One region of the Actinoallomurus rhizosphaericola genome, then DNA from elsewhere that is predicted to be linked to it. Evidence: riboswitches for the same ligand, from Rfam matches in the RefSeq annotation. Region 1 holds a riboswitch; the other holds the start of a gene.

The links. Region 1 has a riboswitch for S-adenosylmethionine ahead of thrC (threonine synthase). Riboswitches for the same ligand answer to the same signal wherever they lie in the genome.
Region 2: linked by a shared signal. The riboswitch ahead of NE234_RS36765 (aminotransferase class V-fold PLP-dependent enzyme) and the one ahead of thrC (threonine synthase) in region 1 are both predicted to bind S-adenosylmethionine.

Annotation. Positions count from the first base shown of each region.
Region 1 is NZ_JAMXMW010000002.1:707,445-713,594, reverse strand. It holds gene NE234_RS07330 (PadR family transcriptional regulator) at 1-384, opposite strand, end outside; gene NE234_RS07325 (serine/threonine-protein kinase) at 429-2,402, opposite strand; gene NE234_RS07320 (RNA polymerase sigma factor) at 2,451-3,017, shown strand; gene NE234_RS07315 (alpha,alpha-trehalose-phosphate synthase (UDP-forming)) at 3,154-4,575, opposite strand; SAM riboswitch class I at 4,839-5,004, shown strand; gene thrC (threonine synthase) at 5,020-6,150, shown strand, end outside.
Region 2 is NZ_JAMXMW010000022.1:131,100-137,249, forward strand. It holds gene NE234_RS36750 (class II fructose-bisphosphate aldolase) at 1-37, shown strand, start outside; gene NE234_RS36755 (transglycosylase domain-containing protein) at 419-2,578, shown strand; gene NE234_RS36760 (hypothetical protein) at 2,673-3,038, opposite strand; SAM riboswitch class IV at 3,143-3,256, shown strand; gene NE234_RS36765 (aminotransferase class V-fold PLP-dependent enzyme) at 3,291-4,544, shown strand; gene NE234_RS36770 (SseB family protein) at 4,769-6,150, shown strand, end outside.

The sequences.
Region 1 (6,150 bases):
GCCGGCGTCCTCGGTGATCTCCGCCCACGGCGGCGTCCGCCCGGCGGCGGTCTCGGTCTCGGCGCGGCCGGTGTCCGTCAGCGCGAACAGCCGCTTGCCGGACGATTCCCGCCCGGAGATGAGTCCCTCGTCTTCCAGGAGCTGCAGCGTCGGGTACACCGAGCCGGGGCTGGGCCGCCAGAGCCCGCCGGTGCGGCTCTCCAGCTCCTGGATCATCTCGTAGCCGTGCATCGGGCGCTCGGCCAGCAGCGCGAGGATCGCGGCCCGCACGTTGCCGCGCTTCGTACGGCGCCCGCCGCGTCCGCCACGGCCGCGCGGGCCGAACCCCGGCCCCCAGTCGCCGAACGCCGCGCGCTCCTCACGGTGCGTTGATCCTCTGCGCATGACCTCTCTCCGCCGATATGTCGAACGATATATCGTACGGCGGGTCAGCCCTTGACCTGGATGCTGTCGAGGATCTTGCGGGTGAGGTCGGGCGGCCCGGCGAGCTTCACGCGGACCCACATCGTGTACTTCCCCTGCGTGTCCTTCAGCCCGACCTCGTTGATGGTGATCGTGCCGCAGCGCCACGGGTAGATCTGCCCGACGAGCGTGCCGTGGCGGTACTGCTGCACGGCGCCCGGCGTGCACTTGGCCCGATGGTTGCCCAGGGCGCGGGGCGGCACGGTGACGTTCGGGTCCCGGGTGAGGCCGGCGAAGACGCCCGGCGTCGGAACGTCGTCCTTGACGAACTGACCGTAGTCGGGAGTCGCGCGCAGCGCGGGGGCGTTCGCGCGGTCCGCGACGGAGACCGGCCAGGTGGTGTGCTGGGTCTGCAGCTTCCAGGTCGGCGGCACCCGGATGCTGAGCCGGCCCGTCACGTCGGTCACGGTGACGAGGCCGTCGCCGGGCTTGGAACCGGACGAGGAGCCGGTGAGCTTGCCGACCGCGTACGCGCCGCCGCCCCCGACGACCAGCACCGCGGCCAGGCCGGCGATGACCAGCAGCCGTTTGCGGCTCGGCCCGCCGGACGACCCGCCGCCCCCCGCCTCGGGCCGCCGGGGTCCGGATCCGGCCGGGTCCGCGGGACGGTCGCTCCCGGTGCCGCGCGGGCCGTACGGCCGCTGCAGGTCGACCACCGTGTCGTTGCCGCCCTCCGCCGGAGGCGGCGTCGAGATCGTCCGGTCGCGGGCGTTGCCGTACGGCGCCGGGCCCTGGTCGTCGCCGACCGGGGGGACCCGGAGCGTACGGCTCGACGGGGCGTCCTCGGGGCCGCCGGGCCCCGCCGGTCCGTCCGGGATCGGGGAGACCCGCAGAGTCCGGCCCGACCCCTCGTCACCGGACCGGTCCACCGGCCCCGCCCCGTACGGGCGGTCCGAGGGCCGTCCGCCCGATCCGGGGTCGGCTTGTCCCGCGCCGTACGAGCCTGAGCCCTCGGGGGCCCACCCGCCCGATCCGGGGTCGGCCTGTCCCGCGCCGTACGAGCCTGAGCCCTCGGAGGACCACCCGCTCGATCCGGGATCCGTCCGTCCCGCGCCGTACGAGCCCTCCGAGGGCCATTCGCCCGTTCCGGAGTCCACCATCGTCGCGTCACCCGCGGGCATGTCCCGGCGCGTCGAGTCGTCGGCGACGGACATCAGCGGGACGCTCAGCGCGGCCGCGAACGCCTCCGCGGACGGCCAGCGGCGCTCCCGGTCGCCTTCGAGCGCCCGCATCACGATCTCGTCGACGGCCGGCGGCAGGCCGCGCCGGGCCGCGCTGGGCGGCTCGCTCACCGGCGCCGGGCCCGGCGGGTCCCCGGTGAGCAGGTGGTACGTCAGAGCGCCCAGGCCGTACACGTCGGCGCGGACGTCGAGGCCGCCGCCGAACCGCGCCTGCTCCGGCGACATGTACCCCGGCGTGCCGACCGGCATCGTGAACGCCCCGGAGGCGTGCGCGAGCGCCTTGGCGAGCCCGAGGTCGGCGATGAGCAGGCGTTCGCCGCCGTCGGTCGTCGACTGGAACAGGATGTTCGACGGCTTCAGGTCCCGGTGGATGACGCCCAGCCGGTTGATCACCTCGACGCCATGGGCGATCTCGATGGCCAGCCGCAGCGCCTCGGCGATCGTGAGATTCCGCTCACGCATCCGGTCGGCGAGCGTTCCGCCGTCGGCGTAGGACATGACGAAGTACGGCCGGCCGTCCTCGAGTTCGCCGATGTCGTGCACGCGTACGAGGCGTTCGGAGTCGGCGCGGCGCAGGATCTTGGCCTCTTCGAGGAAGCGGTTGCGCACGTCGAGGTCGTCGATGAGTCCCCCGGCCAGCACCTTCACGGCCACGGGGGCATCGAGCAGTTCGTCCTGGGCGAGCCACACAGAGGCGAATGCTCCGGACCCGAGGACACGATCGATTCGGTAACGACCGACGTTCGAAGGTATGGACACCCCCGTATCATGCCCAATGCGGGGCGATATCGAGGGCGAGGACGCATCATGGCGTACGACGAGCGGACCGAGGAACTGGCGGCGAGGGCCGCAAAGGGCGACAACGCGGCGTTGAATCAACTGCTCAAGGTGATCGAGCCGGATGTCCTGCGCCATTGCGGCCGTTTTCTGCCCTGCCGGCAGGACGCCGAAGAAGCGTGTCAGGACGCGTTGATGCAGGTGGCGCGGAATATCGGGCGGTTCGAGGGCCGTTCGCGATTCAGCACGTGGCTGCACGTGGTCGTCGCCAATTCCGCGCGCTCGACCTACCGTTCGCTCAAGCGCCGCTCGATGGAGCAGGCCGGCGAGCTGCCGCAGCAGCGCCCGGACCCGCGCCGTACGAGCGTCATCGCCGGCTCGCGCGTCGACATCCTGGACGCGATGGAGGACCTGGAGCGGCGCAAGCCCGACCTCATCCAGGCGCTGGTGCTGCGCGACGTGTCCCAGCTGGAGTACAACGAGATCGCCCAGCAGCTCAACCTGCCGCTCGGCACGGTGAAGTCGCGCATCCACGAGGCCCGCAAGCAGTTCCGGCAGGCGCTCGGCAACGACTACGGGTCGGCTCCCCAGTCCTGACCGGCGACCGGGCTCCGGTCCTCAGGCCTCGCCCGATCGCCACTCGCGCCGGGTGCGAGCGCCGACTTCGGCGACGGGCCGGGCCGTCCGCGTCGGGCATGACGCCTGGACCGGCGGATCGGCTCGGGGGGCGGTCTCAGCCGAGCGCGTCGAGTTGCGCGGCGAACCAGCGCTGCGGCGGCAGGGCCGTCGCGGCGGCGGTCAGCCGGGCACAGCGTTCGGCGCGTTCGCGGCGGGGCATGAGCAGCGCCTGGTTCAGGGCCTCCGCCGTCTGCGACACGTCGAACGGGTTGATCATCAACGCGTCCTCCTCCATCTCGGCGGCGGCCCCGGCCTCGCGGGACAGCACCAGGGCGCAGCCGTCCTCGGACAGCACCGGACCCTCCTTGGCGACGAGGTTCATGCCGTCCCGGATGGGGTTCACGAGCAGGACGTCCGCCAGCCCGTACGCCGCGAGCGAGCGCGGATAGTCGTCATTGACCTGCAGGATCAGCGGATCCCAGCCGCTGTCGCCGAACTCGTCGGAGATCTCGGCCGCCGTCCGCTGCACGGCGGCGGTGTACTCGCGGTACTCCGGCAGGTCGTGCCGTGACGGGTAGGCGAAGGCCAGGTGCACGACCCGGCCGTGCCACTCCGGATGCTTGGACAGCAACTCGCGGTAGGCCGCGAGCCCCCGCACGATGTTCTTGGACAGCTCGGTGCGGTCGATCCGTACGATCAGTTTGCGGTCGCCGACCTGCTCGCGCAGCGCCTGCTTGCGGGCCTGCACGTCGGGTTCGGCGGCGCGGGCGCGCAGGGACTCGCCCTCGACGCCGAGGCCGTGCACGCCGATCCTGGTGACGCGCCCGGCGTGGGTGACCGTGCGGGCGATCTTGTCGACCTTCGCCTGCAGCACGGCGGCGCAGCAGTCGATGAACGCGTCGGCCCAGCGTTCGGCGTGGAAGCCGGCGTGGTCGGCGCCGAGGACGCCCTCGAGCACCTGGCGGCCGATGTCGTCGGGCAGCAGGCGGTAGTACTCCGGCGGCGCCCACGGCGTGTGCGAGAAGTGCGCGATCTTCAGGTCGGGGCGGCGCTCGCGCAGCATGCCCGGGGCGAGCGTCAGGTGGTAGTCCTGGATCGCGACCTTCGCGCCGGGCCGGGCGTCGCGGGCGAGCGCGTCGGCGAACGCCGCGTTGTACGCCTCGTAGGACTGCCAGTCCCGCCGGGAGCGCGCGTCGAAGTGCGGGGCGTTCGGGGTGTCGTAGAGCATGTGGTGGACGAACCACAGCGTGGAATTGGCCACCGAGTTGTACGCGCGGTGGAAGGTCGCGGGCGCGATGTCCAGCATGCGGACGCCGTCGGCGCCGTAGACGTCCAGTCTTCCGTCCTGCGCCCGGCGGGTCGCCGCGCGGTCGGCGTCCGAGAGCGCCGCGCAGATCCACAGGATGTCCCCGTCCAGGCCGGCCATGGCCGAGACCAGGCCGCCGCCGCCGCGACGGACCGAGAGTGTCCCGTCATCGGCGAGCGCGAACGAGGCGGGACCGCGGTTGGACGCCACCAGGACCTGCGAGTCACCCATGTGGGGAGCGTAACCGGCCGACGTTAACTAGGGTCGAAGAAGGTCCGGTGGTCGGACGATCCGGGCGGCATCCCGGGAGGACCTCGACCAAGACCATCCGGGCATGTCACCCCGCGGAAGGCCGCTGGTGGCACGGGTTCGCGGCGGCGCGCCGCCGGGCCGGCGAGGGGGCCGGAACCGGCCGCGCGGGTGTCTCGCGAGCTGAGACGCGCTTGGCGGGGAACCGGTCAGTCACGTATACAAGTCCTCAGACAACTTAATAACGCTCATCCAGAGGGGTGGAGGGACCGGCCCGTTGAAGCCCCGGCAACCCTCCCGGACATGCGGTTCACCGCGTGCGAAGACACGCCGCAACTCGCTCGTAGCGAGGCCGCCCGGGACAGGTGCCAACTCCGGCTCGTGACCAAGGTGGCACGGGAAAGATGAGGAGAGAGGCCTCGCTTCATGCCGCACAACGCCGCCCCCGATCTCGGCCCCGCGACCGCATTGACGTGCCGTGAATGCGGTCAGTCCTACGATCTGGGCCCCCGCTACGCCTGTGAGCTGTGTTTCGGCCCCCTTGAGGTCTCCTACGACCACACCGGGGTGACCCGGGAGCAGATCGAGTCCGGTCCGCGCAACATCTGGCGCTACCGCGGCCTGCTGCCGGTCCCGTCGAACGTCGTCGACTCGCCGAACACCGAGCCCGGCTTCACCCGCCTCGTACGCGCCGACAACCTCGCCGAGTCGCTCGGCCTGCGGTCGCTGTGGGTCAAGGACGACAGCGGCAACCCCACCCACTCGTTCAAGGACCGCGTGGTCGCGGTGGCGCTCGCCGCCGCCCGCGAGCTCGGGTTCAAGGTGCTGGCCTGCCCGTCCACCGGCAACCTCGCCAACGCGGTCGCGGCCGCGGCGGCGCGCGCCGGCATCCGCAGCGCGGTCTTCGTGCCCTCGGACCTCGAGCGCCAGAAGATCATCACGACGGCGGTGTACGGCGGGACGTTCGTCACCGTCGACGGCAACTACGACGACGTCAACCGGCTGGCCTCCGAGCTCGCCGGCGAGCAGGAGGACTGGGCGTTCGTCAACGTGAACGTCCGGCCGTACTACGCCGAGGGCTCCAAGACCATCGGGTACGAGATCGCCGAGCAGCTCGGCTGGCGGCTGCCCGAGCAGATCGTGATCCCGATCGCGTCCGGCTCGCAGCTCACGAAGATCGACAAGGCGTTCCAGGAGTTCATCAAGCTCGGCCTGGTCGAGGACCGGCCGTACAAGATCTTCGGCGCCCAGGCGACCGGCTGCTCGCCCGTCTCGGCCGCGTTCAAGGCCGGCCACGACGTCGTCCAGCCCGTCAAGCCCTCGACCATCGCCAAGTCCCTCGCGATCGGCAACCCCGCCGACGGCCCGTACGTCCTCGACGCCGTGCGCCGCACCGGAGGGGCCGTCGAGGACGTCTCGGACGAGGAGGTCGTGGACAGCATCGGCCTGCTCGCCCGCACGGAGGGCATCTTCGGCGAGACGGCGGGCGGCGTGACGCTGGGCGTGCTGCGCAAACTGCTGTCGGCCGGCGTGCTCGACCCCGACGCCGAGACGGTG
Region 2 (6,150 bases), on a different contig from region 1:
GGCGCGGTTGATCGGCACGGTGCTCACCAGGGGCTGACGGGCTCTTTATCCTCCGTGGCTTAGGATCGTCAAGCCCTCGGACGCCGGGCATGCCGATCGATGCAGCTGCGACCCTACGGTAAGTTCGAGGGTTCACGCAGGTCACGGGGGACTAGTGAGTGAGAAGGACGCCGGTGTCGAAGCCGGCGAATTCGCGATGCAGCCAGGGTCGGCGCCAACTTCGGAGCCGTCCGGCGCGTCCAACAATGGAGGCGCCGGCGGGCCCGAGGCCACGGCAGGACCGGAAGACGCGGCCGATCCGCACGGCGCCGCCGTACCGGCGCAAGCCGCCGAGTCGGGAGCCGCTGATCGCCATGACGCCACTCGACCCGCCATCCCACCGCCCGCGCGACCAACGACGGAGAGCCTGCCGCCGGTCGTGTTCGACGAGAGCCCGTCGACCGTGACCGCCGTGCACGCCCTTCCCGAGGGCGAGAAGTCCGAGCCGCCGAAGAAACAGAAGAAGCCGAAGAAGCAGCGGAGCCGGCGGGCGAAGTGGGTGCGGCGCGCCACGTACGTCCTCGGCGTGCTGATCCTGCTGCCCGTCGCCGCCTTCATCGTCGCCTACCTGTTGACGCCCGTCCCGAGCTCCGCGCAGCCGCAGGCCGTGAAGGAGGCGTCCGTCTTCTACTACAGCGACGGCAGCGTCCTCCTCCGTACGGGCACCAACCGGCAGCCGGTGCCGCTGTCGCAGGTGCCGAAGCAGGTGCGCGACGCCGTGATCTCGGCGGAGAACCGCAGCTTCTACAGCGACCCCGGCGTGTCCTTCAAGGGCACGGCGCGGGCGTTCTGGGCCACCGCGACCGGCGGGTCGCTGCAGGGCGGGTCCACCATCACCCAGCAGATGGTCCGCAACTACTACAGCGGCCTCAGCCAGCAGCGCACCGCGTCGCGGAAGCTGAAAGAGATCATGATCGCGCTCAAGGTCGGGCGCGAGAAGGACAAGAGCTGGATCCTCCAGCAGTACCTCAACACCATCTACTTCGGCCGCGGCGCGTACAGCATCGAGTCGGCCGCGCAGGCGTACTTCGGCAAGGACGTCCAGAACCTCACGCCGGCCGAGGGCGCGTACCTCGCGGCGGCCATCCAGGTGCCGACCTACGCCGGTGACCTGTCGGTGCCCGGCGCCCAGCAGTACATGCAGGCGCGCTGGAAGTACGTCGTCGACGGCATGGTGCAGATGAAGAGCATCACGCCGCAGCAGGCGGCCGCGTTGCGCTTCCCCACGCCGGTCAAGTCGAAGGTGAAGGACACCTACGGCGGCCAGAAGGGGTACGTGTACGAGCTCGTCAAGGCCGAGCTGAAGCGCATGGGCTACACCGACGACCAGATCGCCAAGGGCGGCCTGAAGGTCCGCACGACGTTCGACAAGAGCCTGATGGCCGACGCCAAGAAGGCCGTCGAGAACGCCATGCCCTCGGGCGTCTCCAAGAAGGTCATGGCGGGCCTGGTGTCGGTCGACCCGTCGACCGGTGAGATCAACGCGTTCTACGGCGGCAAGAACTACCTCGACCAGGCGTTCAACTCCGCCTTCGACGCCAAGGTGCAGCCGGGGTCGGGGTTCAAGCCGTACGTCCTGGCGGCGGCGCTGAACGACGGGATGTCGCTGGACGACTACGTCGACGGCAGCAACGGCCAGACCTTCGACGGCACCACGATCCATAACGACAACGACGAGGACTTCGGCATGGTGAACCTCGTCACCGCGACCGAGAACTCCATCAACACCGCCTACATCAACATCGCCCAGAAGATCGGGAACGACAAGGTGACGAAGATGGCGGAGAAGCTCGGCATTCCCGAGTCGCAGCTGACCGCCAACGGCGCGAACACCGCCGTCACGTTCCCGCTGGGCGTCATCGACGTCAGCGTCGAGCAGCAGGCCGCCGCGTACGCCGCGTTCGCGTCCGAGGGCGTCTACCACGCCCCGCACGTCATCCGCTGGGTGACCGACCGGGACGGCAAGAAGCGCGTCGAGCCGACCGACGGCACGCGGGTCTTCTCCAAGCAGGTCGCCCGCGACGCGACGTACGCCATGCAGAAGGTCGTCGACAACGGCACCGGCACGAACGCCGCGCTGCCCGACCGGAACGCCGCCGGCAAGACCGGCACCACCTCCAGCGGCCACCAGGTCTGGTTCAACGGGTTCATCCCGCAGCTGGCGGCCTCGGTCGCCGTCTTCCGTACCGACAACAAGGCGCTGAGCCTGCCCGGCTACTCCGTGTACGGCGGCGACCTGCCGGCCAAGATCTGGCACGACTACCTCGTCCAGGCCGACGAGAACATGCCGGTGAAGTCGTTCGGCGACCCGTCGGTGAACCTCGACCAGCCGCAGTGGCCGACGTACGCGCCCGTCCAGCCGCGGCTGCCGCAGCCCACCTACTCGCGGCCCCGGACGACCGCGCCGTCGCAGCCGTCCGTCCCGACGCCGCCGAGCCGCCCGACGCGCCCGCCGACGGGTGGCCCGCCCACCGGCGGGCCGCCGACCGGCCAGCCCACGGGCCGCGCGTACGAGGGCGGCGACCCGAACTCGATGTAGGCCCGGCCGTACGGGACGCCCGCGGCCCGTCCTCGCCGGACACCGTCCTCGCCGAACCGGTCCGAGCGCCTCCTGAGGCGCTCGGACCGGTTCTTCAGTGACAGGCCTTGGCCAGGGCGGCGGGCTGCCGCTGAACGGCGGTCTGCATGGCGGAGATGTCGCGCGGGCTCATGTTCGTGCTGATGCCGCGCCACTCGGTCGCCATGCCCTGCAGCGTGCGGCCCAGCTTGTGGTCGTCGGACTCGCGGCCGAGCGCGTCGAACCGGGTGGCGAGGGTCGCCGCCGCCTGCTTCCACTGGGTGATGTCGTCCGGTGAGATCCGGTTCAGCGTCGCGTTGTAGTTCCCGACCGCCTTGACGGCGTCCTTGCAGACCCGGCCCTTGTTCGTCCCGACGGCGCAGCCGGCCGCGCACACCGCCACCAGCGCGACCCCGACCGGCAGCCGCCATCCACTCCGCATCAGCCCCGCTCCTCTCGATGGTTCCCTGCCGGTATTAGACGCACAGAACCGGTCACATGATCGCGAATAGGCAGCAGCCGGACGGTGCCTTATAATCGCGATCAGGTCACGAGTGCCAGCGCTAAGCCCCGGCTTGCTGGCCGGCAACCCTCCGTCCGTGGCGGGGTGCCCCGGGTGATGACAAGGTCCGGCACGACCGTGCCGGACAAGCGCGGACCCCTCTCGGGGTCCCAACCCCGCTGGAGGTGCGTGTTGTCCGCTGTGCTCGATCTGCCCGCCGTCGCCCGTCCTGTTCTGCGCGTCGTCGGCGCGGGCGTTCCCGTTCCCGTCGCCGGTGGCGGCACCGTCCCGTACGCGAACCTCGACTACGCGGCGAGCGCGCCCTGTCTGGAGGCGGTGCGCGACGCGCTCGACGCGGCCCTCCCCTACTACAGCAGCGTGCACCGCGGGGCGGGTTACGCGTCGCAGGTGACGACGGACCGGTACGAGCACGCCCGCGAGGTCGTGCGCGCGTTCGTCGGCGCGTGGCGCCGGGACGCGGTGGTGTTCACGCGGAACACCACTGACGCGATGAACCTCCTCGCGCACGCCCTGCCGCGCGGGACCACGGTCGTCGTCTTCGAGTCCGAGCACCACGCCAGCCTGCTGCCCTGGGGACGCGGCAGCAGGGTCGTACGGCTGCCCGCCCCCGGCTCCCCCACGGCGGCGGTCGCGGCCGCCGGGGAGGCCCTCGCGGCGGCGCCGGCCGGGCCGCGCCTGCTCGTCGTCACCGCCGCGTCGAACGTCACCGGGGAGCTGTGGCCCGTCGCCGAGCTCGCCGCCGTCGCCCGCGCGCACGGCGCCCGCATCGCGGTGGACGCCGCGCAGCTCGTCCCGCACCGGCCGTTCGACATGGGCGCGCTCGACGTGGACTACGTCGCCTTCTCCGGCCACAAGCTGTACGCGCCGTTCGGGGCCGGGTGCCTCGTGGGCCGCGCCGACTGGCTGCGCGCCGCCGAGCCGTACCTGCTGGGCGGCGGCGCCACCGCGAGCGTCGGCGAGCGCGTGACGTGGTCCGCCGACCCGCAGCAGCGCCACGAGGCCGGCACGCCGAACGTCCTCGGCGTCGTCGCGCTCGCCGCCGCCTGCGAGGCGCTGACGGACTGGGACGGCCTCGTCGCCGAGGAGGAGCGGCTCCTGCGGCGGCTGCGGACCGGGCTGGCGGCGATCCCCGGCGTACGGGAGCTGTCGCTGTGGGGCGACCGGCACCCGCGCGTCGGCATCGTGTCGTTCGTCGTGGAGGGTCGCGGGTCCCGCGCCGTCGCCACGGCGCTGTCCGAGGAGTACGGGATCGGCGTCCGCGACGGGAAGTTCTGCGCGCACCCGTTCGTCCGGCGGCTCGTCGGCACGGGAGAGGGCGGCTGCGGCGACGGCGACGGCACCGCGCTGCGGGCGAGCTTCGGCATCGGCACGACGGACGAGCACATCGACCGGCTGCTGACCGCTTTGCGCCATCTGTCCCGTTAAGCGCGACGAACCGGAGGCGGCGCGGCGACGGCGGCGCGCCGCAGGTGGGCGGGCCGCGAACACCCGGGGGCGACCGCCGAGCCCGGATGCTCGCGATGGTGAAATGTGACGGATGAGACCGGTTAGTCCGGGTTGGTCCGATGGACTGCTGGTACTCGTGCGCACCGCCGGTTTGCTCCCGGTACGGTGGACACCTTGTGCAAAGAGCTTCCGGGGGGTGGCCGATGACCGACACATGGGAGCCCGCTAACCAACTCGAGCAGCAGCTTGGCGAGGTGCTGCGCGCCGGGGACCAGAACGCCTACTTCAGGCTGCTCGCCGTGGCCGAGCTCCTCGTCCCGGTGACGCAGACGGAGCCCGTCGCCTCCGGACAGCCCGCGTTCACGTGGCCGACCAGCGTCCACGAGGGGCGCACCCACGTGCTCGCCTACACGTCCGTCGAGGCGGCGCACCGCCACCTCGGCCCCGCCTACGAGCAGTTCGTACGGATGTCGCTGGCGGAGATGGCGCAGTCGTGGCCGGACGCCGACTGGTGGCTCGCGGTCAACTCCGGGCTGCCGATCGAGGGTTACCTGCCCGCCTGGTTCATCGGCCAGATCACCGCCGACCAGGCGAGGGCCGAGCAGCGGCCCCTCGCGCAGGAGGCGGGTCCCGCCCCGGCGGCCCAGCCGCCCTCCGTCCCTGAGCCGGGCACGCCTCCGGCCGAGCAGGGCGGCGACGGGCTTTCCCACGTCACCCCCGGCGGCCACGACACCGGCACCGGGCCGCACCCGTTCCCCGCACCGGCGGGGAACGACCCGCTCACGGGCGGCCACCCCGCACCCGGCGGGCACGACAGCGGCACGGGGCCGCAACCGGTTCCGTTCGGCAACGATCCGTCCACCGGTGGCCATCCCGCACCGGGCGGCCACGACAGCGGCACGGGGCCGCAACCGGTTCCGTTCGGCAACGATGCGGCCACCGGCGCACAGAGCGCCCCGGGCGGCGACGACGCGGGTTCCCGGCCGACGACGACCTGGCCGACGACGCTCGTCGACGTGCACACCGTCTCCGACGCGTACGACGCGCTCGGCTCACAGCCCGTGTCCGGCTCGCAGCCCGCGCCGGGCGGCCACTACGCCGGCCCGCCGGCGCCCGACCCGACGCCGGCCGCTCCCGTCGCCGGGCCCGCCCCGGCACCCGCACCACCGGCCGCGCCGCAGGGCACGGAGCCGCCCCCCGCCCGGGTACCGGCCGGGGACGTTCCGACGGTCTCCTGGCCGGACGTGCATCAGCAGCCGGTATCCGACGGCGGAACGCCGCCCGCGCCGCAGGCGCCCGAGCCCGGACCTCCCGCCGCGCCGCCCGCCGGTCACGCGCCGGCGCCCGGTCCGGACACCGCGCCGCCGTCCGGGGGCGGTACGCCGGTGGCGTACCCCTCGTTCACCACGGCGAGCGCGGTGCCGCCCGCACCCGGCACCCCGTACCTGGCCGAGACCGCACCACAGCCCATCATCTCCGGCGACGAGCCGATGCCCGCCGGCCCCGGCGAGGCCGCCGCCGCGCCCTCCCCCGAGGCCGCACCGGCCCCGGACCTCGGCCCGGCGCCGTCCCCGGACGCGGACGC